Regions from separate parts of the Arthrobacter sp. FW306-1B-F12A genome, predicted to be linked through region 1. Evidence: riboswitches for the same ligand, from Rfam matches in the RefSeq annotation. Region 1 holds a riboswitch; the other holds the start of a gene.
What was found. A riboswitch is a leader RNA that binds a small molecule or an ion and turns the genes downstream of it on or off. The one in region 1 is predicted to bind S-adenosylmethionine.
Positions count from the first base shown of each region.

Region 2: it holds a riboswitch for S-adenosylmethionine, as region 1 does, so the genes downstream of both, AC3WJU_RS04595 (hypothetical protein) here and metX (homoserine O-acetyltransferase MetX) in region 1, are expected to answer to the same signal.

Region 1 is NZ_JBYSXD010000031.1:32,043-37,282, reverse strand. Features, by position in the region: partial or broken gene AC3WJU_RS15010 (SGNH/GDSL hydrolase family protein) at 1-479, shown strand, start outside; gene AC3WJU_RS15005 (hypothetical protein) at 545-937, shown strand; gene metX (homoserine O-acetyltransferase MetX) at 939-2,060, opposite strand; SAM riboswitch class IV at 2,074-2,189, opposite strand; gene AC3WJU_RS14995 (S8 family peptidase) at 2,405-4,762, shown strand; gene AC3WJU_RS14990 (bifunctional o-acetylhomoserine/o-acetylserine sulfhydrylase) at 4,823-5,240, opposite strand, start outside.
Region 2 is NZ_JBYSXD010000005.1:131,068-136,307, forward strand. Features, by position in the region: gene AC3WJU_RS04580 (ammonium transporter) at 1-551, opposite strand, end outside; gene AC3WJU_RS04585 (helix-turn-helix domain-containing protein) at 822-1,397, opposite strand; gene AC3WJU_RS04590 (sodium:solute symporter family protein) at 1,701-3,233, shown strand; SAM riboswitch class IV at 3,315-3,434, shown strand; gene AC3WJU_RS04595 (hypothetical protein) at 3,449-3,769, shown strand; gene AC3WJU_RS04600 (hypothetical protein) at 3,795-3,983, opposite strand; gene AC3WJU_RS04605 (VIT1/CCC1 transporter family protein) at 4,332-5,240, shown strand, end outside.

The DNA of each region.
Region 1 (5,240 bases):
TGCAGACCCTGAGTTCCGACGGCGCCACCGTGGTTCTCTTCAACGGTCCGGACACCGCGTCATCGGTCCTCGGCCGGATCCGCGGCAAAGTGGCCATCTACAACGAAAACCTCCGCACGGTGGCCGCCCGCCACGATGCCGTGATCGCCGATATGTGGTCCCTGCGGCAACTCTCCAACTCCCAGATGTGGGACGAAGACCGCCTGCACTTCTCGCCGCTCGGCCATCACACCATCGCGGCGATGGTCCTCGATTCACTCAACGTGCCGCACAACCTCGAGCCGCTGTTCCCCAAGCCACTCCCCCAGCGGAGTTGGCGCGAGGCCCGCTCGGGCGACCTCGTATGGGCACGGGAGTATTTTGTCCCGTGGGTCATCCGCCGGATCCGGCACCGCTCCTCCGGCGACGGCATCCTGCCGAAACGCCCGACGCCGGGACCCGTCTTCGGTCCTGCCGACACCATCCTGCCCCGGAGCTGAACCGGACCCCTGTGGGTCACAGGAAGCGGGGCTAAGCTGGTGAAAGACTAGGGAGGCCCTCCACCGTGAACAATGTGATCTTCTGGATCATCGTCTGCTCTTGGCTGATTCCCATGGGGATCCGCATGTACAACCGATCGCGCCAGCGCAGGCTCCGGGACTTCCCTCCGCAGGATTACCCCGGGCAGCCCTATCCTCCACAGCACTACCCCGTCGGATACCCGGAGCAACCCCCGGTCATCTTCCCGGCTGAGCCGCAACCCCCGGTGGGAATGCCCGCCCCTCAGGCCGCTCCGCCGTCGTCGGCTACTCCGCAAGCGAACAGCGCGCCCCAGCCGGACAGCGCGCCGCAAGGCTACCGGGCACGGAAGCTGGCCGAACTCGACCAGGAGTACAGCGACGGGAAAATTGCCATGGAGGACTACATGAAGCTCCGCCAGGAGATCATGAACGGCTGATTCAGCCGAAGAACGCCTCCCGCAGCTGGGGGCCGAGCTGGCCGATCTCGGTGAGGAAACCGTCGTGCCCGATGGGCGCCTCGATCACATGAACGGGGACTTCTCCGGGCAAGGCCTTGGCCAGCTCGTGCGATTGTTCCGGGAAATAGAGCCGGTCCGAGTCCACCGAGGCAACGAAGAACTTCGCCGTGGCCACGGACAACGCGTCCTCCAACGAGCCCCGGCCGCGAGTGATGTCGTGGCTCATGAGCGCCTCGGTGATGGCGATGTAGCTGTTGGCGTCGAAGCGCTGGACCAGCTTTCGTCCCTGGTGGTCGAGGTAGCTCTCCACCTGGTAGCGGCCCCGGTCCCCTAAGGCCGCAGCCTGCAGGGGCGCCTCGCCGCCTTGGGCGTTCCTGCCGAAGCGGAAGTCCAGTTCATCCGCCGAACGGTAGGTGATGTGGGCGATCCGCCGGGCGAGGGCCAGCCCCGCCTCGGGCGCGGCCTGGCCATAGTAGTCGCCGCCCTTGAAGTCGGCGTCCTGCCGGATGGCGAGCGTCTGGGCCTGCGCGAACGCAATCTGTTCGGCAGTGCTGTACGCCCCGATCGAAATCACGGCACATCGCTTGACGCGGTCCGGATAGCTGACGGCCCATTCCAGTGCGCGGGCACCGCCCATGGACCCGCCCACCACGGTGTGCCAGCTGTGGATCCCCAAGGCGTCGGCGAGCCGGGCTTCGGCTACAGTGCTGTCCCGCAAGGTCACAAGCGGGAAGCGGGAGCCCCACGGCTTGCCGTCGGGAGCGCTCGACGACGGCCCGGTGCTGCCGTAGCAGCCTCCCACGATGTTGACGGAGACCACGAAGTAGCGGTCCGTGTCGATGGTGGCGCCGGGACCAACGAGTTGCTCCCACCAGCCTTCTTCGTCGCTCTCGCCACGGGCCACATGGGTGCTGCCGGTCAGTGCATGCTCCACGAGGACGGCGTTGGAAGCGTCGGCGTCGAGCCGGCCCCAGGTCTCGTACGCAAGGACGACCTCAGGGAGGAAACCCCCGGCCTCCAGTTCGAGCCCTCCTACGGAAACATACTTGAGGGTTCCGTCCTGGGTACCTGAAAGGGGTATGGCTGTTGCAGCAATTGTCATTCGTCGACACCTCACATCGCGCTTGCCCGCCGCCAACACAGCGAAGGGCCAGGTCTTCACCCGGGGCACCCCGCCGCGAAAGGAGGGTTGCCGGCCAGCAAGCCGGGGCTGTCGCTGGCACTCATGACCTATGGGAAGAGTCTAGGAAAACCGGACCCCTTCTGACGAAGATTATGACAGCTTTGTGACACTTGGCCGCGTTTTGTTCACGAAGCCGGGGTTGTAGATGTCTGAAATTGAAGAGACGGGTGATGCCTGTGTGACTGGAGATAGAATTGGGCGCAGCAGTCTGCATCCTTCGGATGTCTCCGCCGCCACTGTGCGTCACAGGAAGATTGAAGCTCGTGAAAAAGCCATCCGGCGTCGTTCCGATAGCCCTGTTCTTGCTGGTATCAGGTTTCACCGTGGGAGTGCCGCTGCCGGCGCACGCCGACACGACTCCGGCAGCAGGCGAAGACAGATACGTGGTCCACTACGCCGAAGGCACCGACGTTGACGGTAAGGCCGCGGAGCTGCACTCCCAGGGAGTCTCGGTGGACAAGACGTTCACGCATGCCGTGAAGGCCGCGGTCGTCACGGCGACGCCAGCGAAGGCCGCTGAGTTGGCGAAGTCGAGCCGGGTTGTATCGGTGGACCGGGATATGCCGGTGCGGATTTCGGACACCCAAGCGCCGGCACCCTGGAACCTCGACCGGACCGATCAGCGCACCCTCCCTTTGTCCGGGAGCTACACCCCGCCTTCGAGCGGCGCCGGGGTTCAGGTCTACATTGTGGACAACGGGGTGCTTGGCACCCATGTGGACTTCGGCGGTCGGGTGACCGCGGGGTGGAGTGCCTTCTCGGGGCAGCCCGCCAATGCCCCCTGCACCGATCCGGCAATGCCCGACGCCGGCCACGGGACGCACGTAGCAGGCATCACGGCCGGCAGCACCTACGGCATGGCCAAGTCGGCAACCATCGTGCCGGTGCGGGTCCTTGGTTGCGACGGTACGGGATACTCCTCCGACGTCATAGCCGGCCTCGATTGGATGGTCCAGCAGCACCAGCCCGGTCAACCCGCCGTCGCCAACCTCAGCCTCTCCGGACCTGCGAACCAGAGCCTGGACGACGCTGTCCAGGGCGCGATCAATAACGGCATTACCGTCACCTTGGCGGCCGGCAATTCCAGCACGGACGCGTGCACGCTGTCCCCCAGCCGCGTGGCTGCCGCGATCACGGTGGCCGCGAGCGACAGCTTCGACCGGCAGGCATCGTTCTCCAACTACGGTCCCTGCGTCGACCTGTACGCACCAGGAGTCCAGATCACCTCGGATTGGCAGACGTCAAATACCGCAACGGCTGTCCTGAACGGAACCTCGATGGCCTCTCCGCATGCGGCAGGAGCGGCCGCGATGCTCCTCGCCATGCATCCCTCGTGGAGCCCCGCGCAGGTCTCGGCAACGTTGACCGTCGGCGCAACAGCCGGAATAGTCCAGTCGACCGGAAACTGCATGCCTAACCGGCTGCTGTACGTCAGCCCGTCGCTCTTTTCGCCGTCGCAAGACCCGTTGGGCGGATTTGCGGCTACAACCCCCTGCAGGCAGCTTGACACGCGGGACGGGACCGGTGGCGTCAACGGGCCGGTCGCCCCCGGACAGACGATCAGCGTCAAGGTTGCTGGACGCGGCGGCCTCCCGGCTTCCGGAGTTTCCGCTGTCGCAATGAACATCACGGTGGCCAACCCGACGTCGAACGGCTTCATCACCGCGTACGCCGGCGGAACAAATCGTCCGGCGACCTCGAACCTGAATTTTGCCCCAGGGCAGATCGTCCCGAATTTCGCGATCACGCCGGTGGGGTCGGATGGCACGATTTCCTTCACGAACAGCTCCAACGGCACGGTCCAGCTCATCGCCGACATCACCGGTTACTCCCTCACGCCTGGCGCGTCGCCCGCTCCCGGGACGTTCTCCGCCCAGGCCCCGTTCCGGCAGCTGGATACCCGTGACGGCACCGGCGGCGTCGGCGGACCCGTTGCCCCCGGACAGACCATCAACGTCAAAGTCACAGGCCGCGGCGGTATTCCCTCTTCCGGTGTTTCCGCCGTCGCGATGAACATCACGGTGGCCAATCCCTCGTCGTTCGGCTTCATCACCGCTTACGCAGGCGGGACTCCGCGACCGAACGCCTCGAACGTGAATTACGCGGCGGGACAGATCGTTCCGAATTTCGCCATTACGCCGGTCGCTCCCGACGGGACGATTTCATTCACGAACACCTCCGGCGGAACCGTCCAGATCATCGCGGACACCTCGGGCTATTACCTTGCGGGCACACCGTCAACCGCCGGTGCGTTTTCCGCGCAGGCCCCGTTCCGGCAATTGGATACCCGTAACGGCACCGGCGGGATCAACGGACCTGTTGCCCCCGGACAGACCATCAACGTCAAGATCGCGGGACAGGGTGGCATTCCAGCGTCCGGTGTTTCCGCTGTCGCGATGAACATCACCGTGGCCAACCCGACGTCGTTCGGGTTCATCACCGCCTACGCCGGAGGAAGCCCGCAGCCGAGCACCTCGAACGTGAACTACGCGACGGGACAGATCATCCCGAACTTCGCCATTACGCCCGTTGCTCCGGACGGCACGATTTCCTTCACCAACAACTCCAACGGCACAGTGCAGCTCATAGCCGACACTTCCGGGTACTACATCGCGGGCTAACCGCGAGATGGGGCGCCCATCGGAGTGGGCGACCCATCACGGAACGAACCGGCGACTGGCCTAGCTGCCCTTGGCCGCCCGGAATCCTGACTCGAGGTCCGCGAGGATGTCGTCGATGTGCTCGATCCCGACAGACAGCCGCACCAGTCCCGGGCTCACGCCGGCCACGGACTGCTGTTCTGGGGTCAGCTGGCTGTGAGTCGTGGACGCGGGGTGGATGACCAGGGAACGGACATCGCCGATGTTTGCCACATGGGAATGCAGCTCCAAGGCGTCCACGAAGCGCTTGCCGGCGTCGATCCCGCCCCGGATGGTGAAGGACACCACGGCGCCGGTTCCCCGGGGCCCGTACTTCCGTCCTCGTTCGAACCACGGGCTGGAAGGCAGCCCCGCATACGCGACCGATTCGACGTCGTCGCGCCCTTCCAGCCATTGCGCCACTTTGGTGGCGTTGTCCACGTGGCGTTCCACCCGCAGG
Region 2 (5,240 bases), on a different contig from region 1:
AAGTCGAGGGCCGAGATCTTGCTGCCGATGATCCCTGTGGATCCGAAGAGGCCGCCGCCCCAGACCCAGTGGGCAATAGGAGCGTAGACAATGGTGACCCAGAGGCCGGCAAACAGCAGCCAGGGGCCAAACCTGACACGTTCTGCCACCGCGCCACTGATCAGTGCCACCGTGATGATGGCGAAGGTGGCTTGGAATCCTATGAAGACCATGTCCGGCAACCCCGGGGCTTTCCCGCCGATGACGCTGGCCAGTCCGCTGAGTCCGAAGTTCGCGAAGGGATCTCCGATGAAGCCGCCCAAGGTATCCGGGCCGAACGCGAGTCCGTAGCCCCACAGGGCCCAGACCACCGCGACAACGCCGATGGCGCCAAAGCTCATCATCATGATGTTGAGGACGGACTTCATCCTGACCAGGCCGCCGTAGAAGAACGCCAAACCTGGCGTCATGAGAAGGACGAGGGCGGAAGCTGCAAGCATCCAGGCTGTTGCGCCTGGATCGAGGGTCTGGGGGTTCACATCCAGCCCTACGCTGAAGAATACTGGGTTCATTTCGGGAGCCTTCCTGCATATACGGCGCTCCATGGCGCCCGCACGGCGAGACCATTTTTAAAACGAACAGGTCCTGGTACCCCACGGGATACCGACCTTGACGAGTTGCCTTGACTCGAAGGTACAGTCGCCCTGTTTCAGCAGTCGGCACGGATCATTTCAGGCACGTAACACCGAAGGCCCCAGGGTTAAATCCCGGAGTCAGTCATGTTTCAGGCGTGTTACGCCGCGTGTCGGCCACAGGCGGTCCCGTATCGCAAAGTGCCGGCGTCAGCGGCTGGCTGCCGGCACCAGGATCCAGAGCACTTCAACGGGCTCGTCGGTTGGATTGACCCAGGTGTGCGGCTCGCGGCCCGGGAAGGACAGCGTGTCCCCCTCTTCGAGTTCGTACTCCTCGTTGGTGAGGATCAATTTGATGCGGCCCTTGACCACGTGCAGGACGTCGACGTCGCAATCGACGGCGTAAAGCTCGGCTTCTCCCCGGCCGCGGGGCTCGATGGAAGCCTGTAGGATCTGCAGCCGTCGTTCCGACCGGGCGGTCAGGAGCCGCTCCACGATTCCCTGGCCGCCAAGCGAAATCCGGGGCCCATCGTCGCGCCGCGTCAGGTGCGTCTCAGGTGCGGCGAAAAGATCGCCGATGGAGACTGAAAGAACTTGGCAAAGCGTCACAAGGGAAGCGACCGACGGCGATGTCAGGTCACGTTCCACCCGGCTCAGGAACCCTTTGGTCAGGCCGGTGGCGTCGGCAACCTGCTCGATGGTGAGCCGCTGCGATTGGCGGGCGGCACGGATTCTGGAACCGATGGCAACGGGGACATTGCTCGGTTCAACGGGGAGAGCCTTCATTCACGAACCTTTCAGGCCGTTTCTGCGGCCCTGTCATTGCAGCAATAGTAGCCGGATCGCCCGCGCGGCAGGGCCTTTGGCAAGCTGGAGGAGCGCCGATGAGTCCGCTGGGCGAGACAGCACCTTGACTGTTACTCGCATCACTACGTATCCTCATAGGCAACAAGTGTTGTTTGTGAGGCATACATCACAGACTACTCTCCCCAATCACCAGCGCAGAGACCTTCCGCAACCCGCAACGAAACCCAGCGGACCGGCGTCGGAATCCCCAAGGGCTCTGCGCATCACTTTCAGGAGCCAACCGTGGACTCTTCGTTCATCAATATTGCGATCGTGGTGGTGTATTTGCTCGCCATGCTGGCCTTCGGCTGGTGGGGCAAGTCGCGCACCAAGAACAACAGCGACTTCCTCGTGGCAGGACGCCGCCTCGGTCCGATGCTCTACACCGGCACCATGGCCGCAGTCGTCCTCGGCGGCGCATCGACGGTTGGCGGCGTCGGCCTCGGCTACAAGTTCGGCGTCTCCGGCATGTGGCTGGTTGTCGCGATCGGTTCGGGCGTGCTCCTCCTGAGCCTGCTTTTCGCCGGCACCATCCAGCGGCTGAAGATCTACACGGTCTCCCAGATGCTGAGCCTGCGTTACGGACAGCGCGCCACACAGACTTCCGGCATCGTCATGCTCGCCTACACCCTGATGTTGTGCGCCACGTCCACGGGCGCCTACGCCACCATCTTCGTTGTCCTCTTCGGCTGGGAGCGCTGGCTCGCCATCGCCGTCGGCGGCGCCATCGTCCTGGTCTACTCAACGATCGGCGGCATGTGGTCCATCACCCTCGCCGACCAGGTGCAGTTCATCATCAAGACCGTGGGCATCTTCTTCCTCATGCTCCCGTTCGTCCTGAACGCCGCAGGCGGCTTCGATGGCATCCGTGCCCGCGTTGACGCCAGCTTCTTCCAGTTGGACGGCATCGGAGCACAAACCATCATCACGTACTTCGTGGTCTACACCCTGGGCCTGCTGATCGGCCAGGACATCTGGCAGCGCGTCTTCACCGCCAAGACTCCCAAGGTGGCCCGTTGGGGCGGTGCCACCGCGGGCATCTACTGCGTCCTGTACGGCGTCGCCGGCGCATTGATCGGCCTTGCCGCCCGCGTGGCACTGCCCAACATCGACGTGAAGGCCCTCGGCAAGGACGTCGTCTACGCCGAGGTTGCCACGCACATCCTGCCGATCGGCATCGGCGGCCTCGTGATGGCCGCAGCAGTCGCGGCCATGATGTCCACCGCTTCCGGAGCCCTCATCGCCGCGGCCACCGTTGCCCGCGCCGACGTGGTCCCGTTCGTGGCCAGCTGGTTCGGCAAGACCATCAACACCGACGACACCGAGAACCCCGAGCACGACGTCAAGGCCAACCGCTACTGGGTCCTCGGACTGGGCATCGTGGCCGTGTTGATATCCATGGCGGCGCAAGACGTCGTGGTCGCCCTGACCATCGCCTACGACATCCTGGTGGGCGGCCTGCTGGTTGCCATCCTGGGTGGCCTGGTCTGGAAGCGGGGCACCGGTATTGCCGCGGCCTGGTCCATGGCCGTGGGGTCCGTACTCACACTGGCCCTGCTGATCGCCTATGCCACGGGAATCATTCCCAGCGAAGACGGCGTCTACGCCAACGATCCCATCTACTGGGGCCTCGGAGCCTCGTTGCTGGTGTACGTCGTGGTCTCGCTGCTGACGCCTCCCACAGAGCCCGAGGTCCGCGAAGCATGGGACCGTCGCGTCGCCGGAGGAGTCACCGAGGAACTCCCGCTGGAGGCCCACCCGGTGGCCAGCCACTAAGTTTCACAGAGTCAAGTACGACGGCGGCGCCGCACCTTTTTCCGGGGTGCGGCGCCGCCGTCGCATGTACAGTAGGAAGAGCTTCAAGAGATGTGGCGCCAAGCTCCGACTTGCCACACGCCAACCCCATGTTCACGGGTGGTTCGGATGAAGAAGCGGCCCGGCTCGGACCAGAGACAACCGAACGGGCAAGAGCAACTCCACAGGAGAAGGCCATGCCTTTCGAAAACGGCGCCACCGCCATAGCCGACCGCACCACCCAGCCCAGCACCCTCTTGTCGCCCCGCCCCCGCCGGGTGGACGAATTCGTCCGGGTGATTCCCGGCGTCGACCTCTCCCAAGGCTCCGTCACGTTCGTCGTGGACGGAAACCTGGAACGCTATTGGCACCATGAGCCGCGGCTCATCACCCAAGCCCTTTCAAAAGCGGTCCAGCCCGCCCGCTGGTTCCCCGCCACACGGAAACTCACCCTGACGGTGGCGGCAACCGGGCACCGGGCAGGCGTGCAGAGGCACTTCATCCTGAGCGCGTTTTAGCTCCCCGGGTTTAGCGAGCCCGGGGCTATTCGAACTCTTCGTCCTCGCGGTGTTCCTCTGCGTCGAGCGGAACCACCCGTTCGTCGTCGTCGAGGACCTCGGATTGTTCCTCCCAGTCCTCGTCCACCTCAAGGTCTTCGCTGTAGTCGTAGGCGGGATCGGCCTCGACCGTGGGACGGTCGGGGTGGCGGGCGTGGGTTTCGGTGCTGTCCATGGTGCAACCTCCGTTCGACGTGCCGCTGAGCCCATCGCACAGGCACATGAGGCAGCCGGTCACCACGCTACCCCGCCAATTCGTGGACCCTGTCCATCCATCCCAGCACTGCCCCCAGCCGCGGTCAAGGCCTCCCGGGAGCCTCCCGTTTTTGAGGTGCGCCTAAACCGTCCAGTGAGGATTGCCAGCCGAAAAACCGCGGAAATTGGCGATAGAGTGGAGCCGCAATGAGGCGATGAAGCCCGCCCCAGCAACCCAGGAGTCCCGGTGCACCCGCACGCAGATCCACAGAACCCGACAGATCCAGACAACGCGCATCCCGACAATCCCTCGGACCAAAGCAGTCCATTGCAAGATGAAGCGGCCCCCAAGACTCCCCCGTCGTCGTCGGACATCAAGCGCTGGCGTCAGTACTTGGCGGACGAGCGGGCCGAGGCCGCCGTGTACCGCCAACTGGCGCAGCGCCGCGACGGCGAGGAACGCGAAATCCTGTTGGCACTCGCAGAGGCCGAGGGCCGCCACGAGGCACACTGGCTCAAGCTCCTCGGGGAACATGCCGGCATGCCGAAGGCGGCCTCGATCCGAAGCCAAATGCTCGGCTTCCTCGCCCGGAACTTTGGATCAGTGTTCGTGCTGGCCCTCGCCCAAAGGGCTGAAGGCCGCTCGCCTTACGCCAAGGATCCAGCAGCGACCCGCGCCATGGCGGCTGACGAACAGATCCACGAGGAAGTAGTCCGCGGCCTGGCGACGCGCGGCCGCAACAGGTTGTCCGGCACTTTCCGCGCGGCCGTATTCGGCGCCAACGACGGCCTTGTCAGCAACCTTTCACTCGTGATGGGCATGGCGGCCACCGGCGTCCCCGCCACTGTGGTCCTGTTCAGCGGCATCGCCGGCCTGCTGGCAGGCGCGCTGTCCATGGGTGCCGGCGAATATGTCTCTGTCCGCTCGCAGCTCGAGCTCCTCAAGGCCACCCGCCCTACCCAGGCCACGCTGACCGCAGCCCCGGCCCTGGACATCGAGCACAACGAGCTGGTCCTCGTGTATCTGGCCCGGGGCATGTCCCGCGAGGCCGCCGAACACCGGGCCGCCGAACGCATGGGCCTCTACAGCTGCGATTGCGATCCCAGCCTCTCGCTCCACCCCGAAGTGGAAGAAACCGTCAATGAGCACGAAGCCGTAGGCTCCGCTTGGGGCGCCGCAATCTCGAGCTTCTGCTTCTTCGCTTCGGGCGCCATCGTGCCCATCCTGCCGTTCATC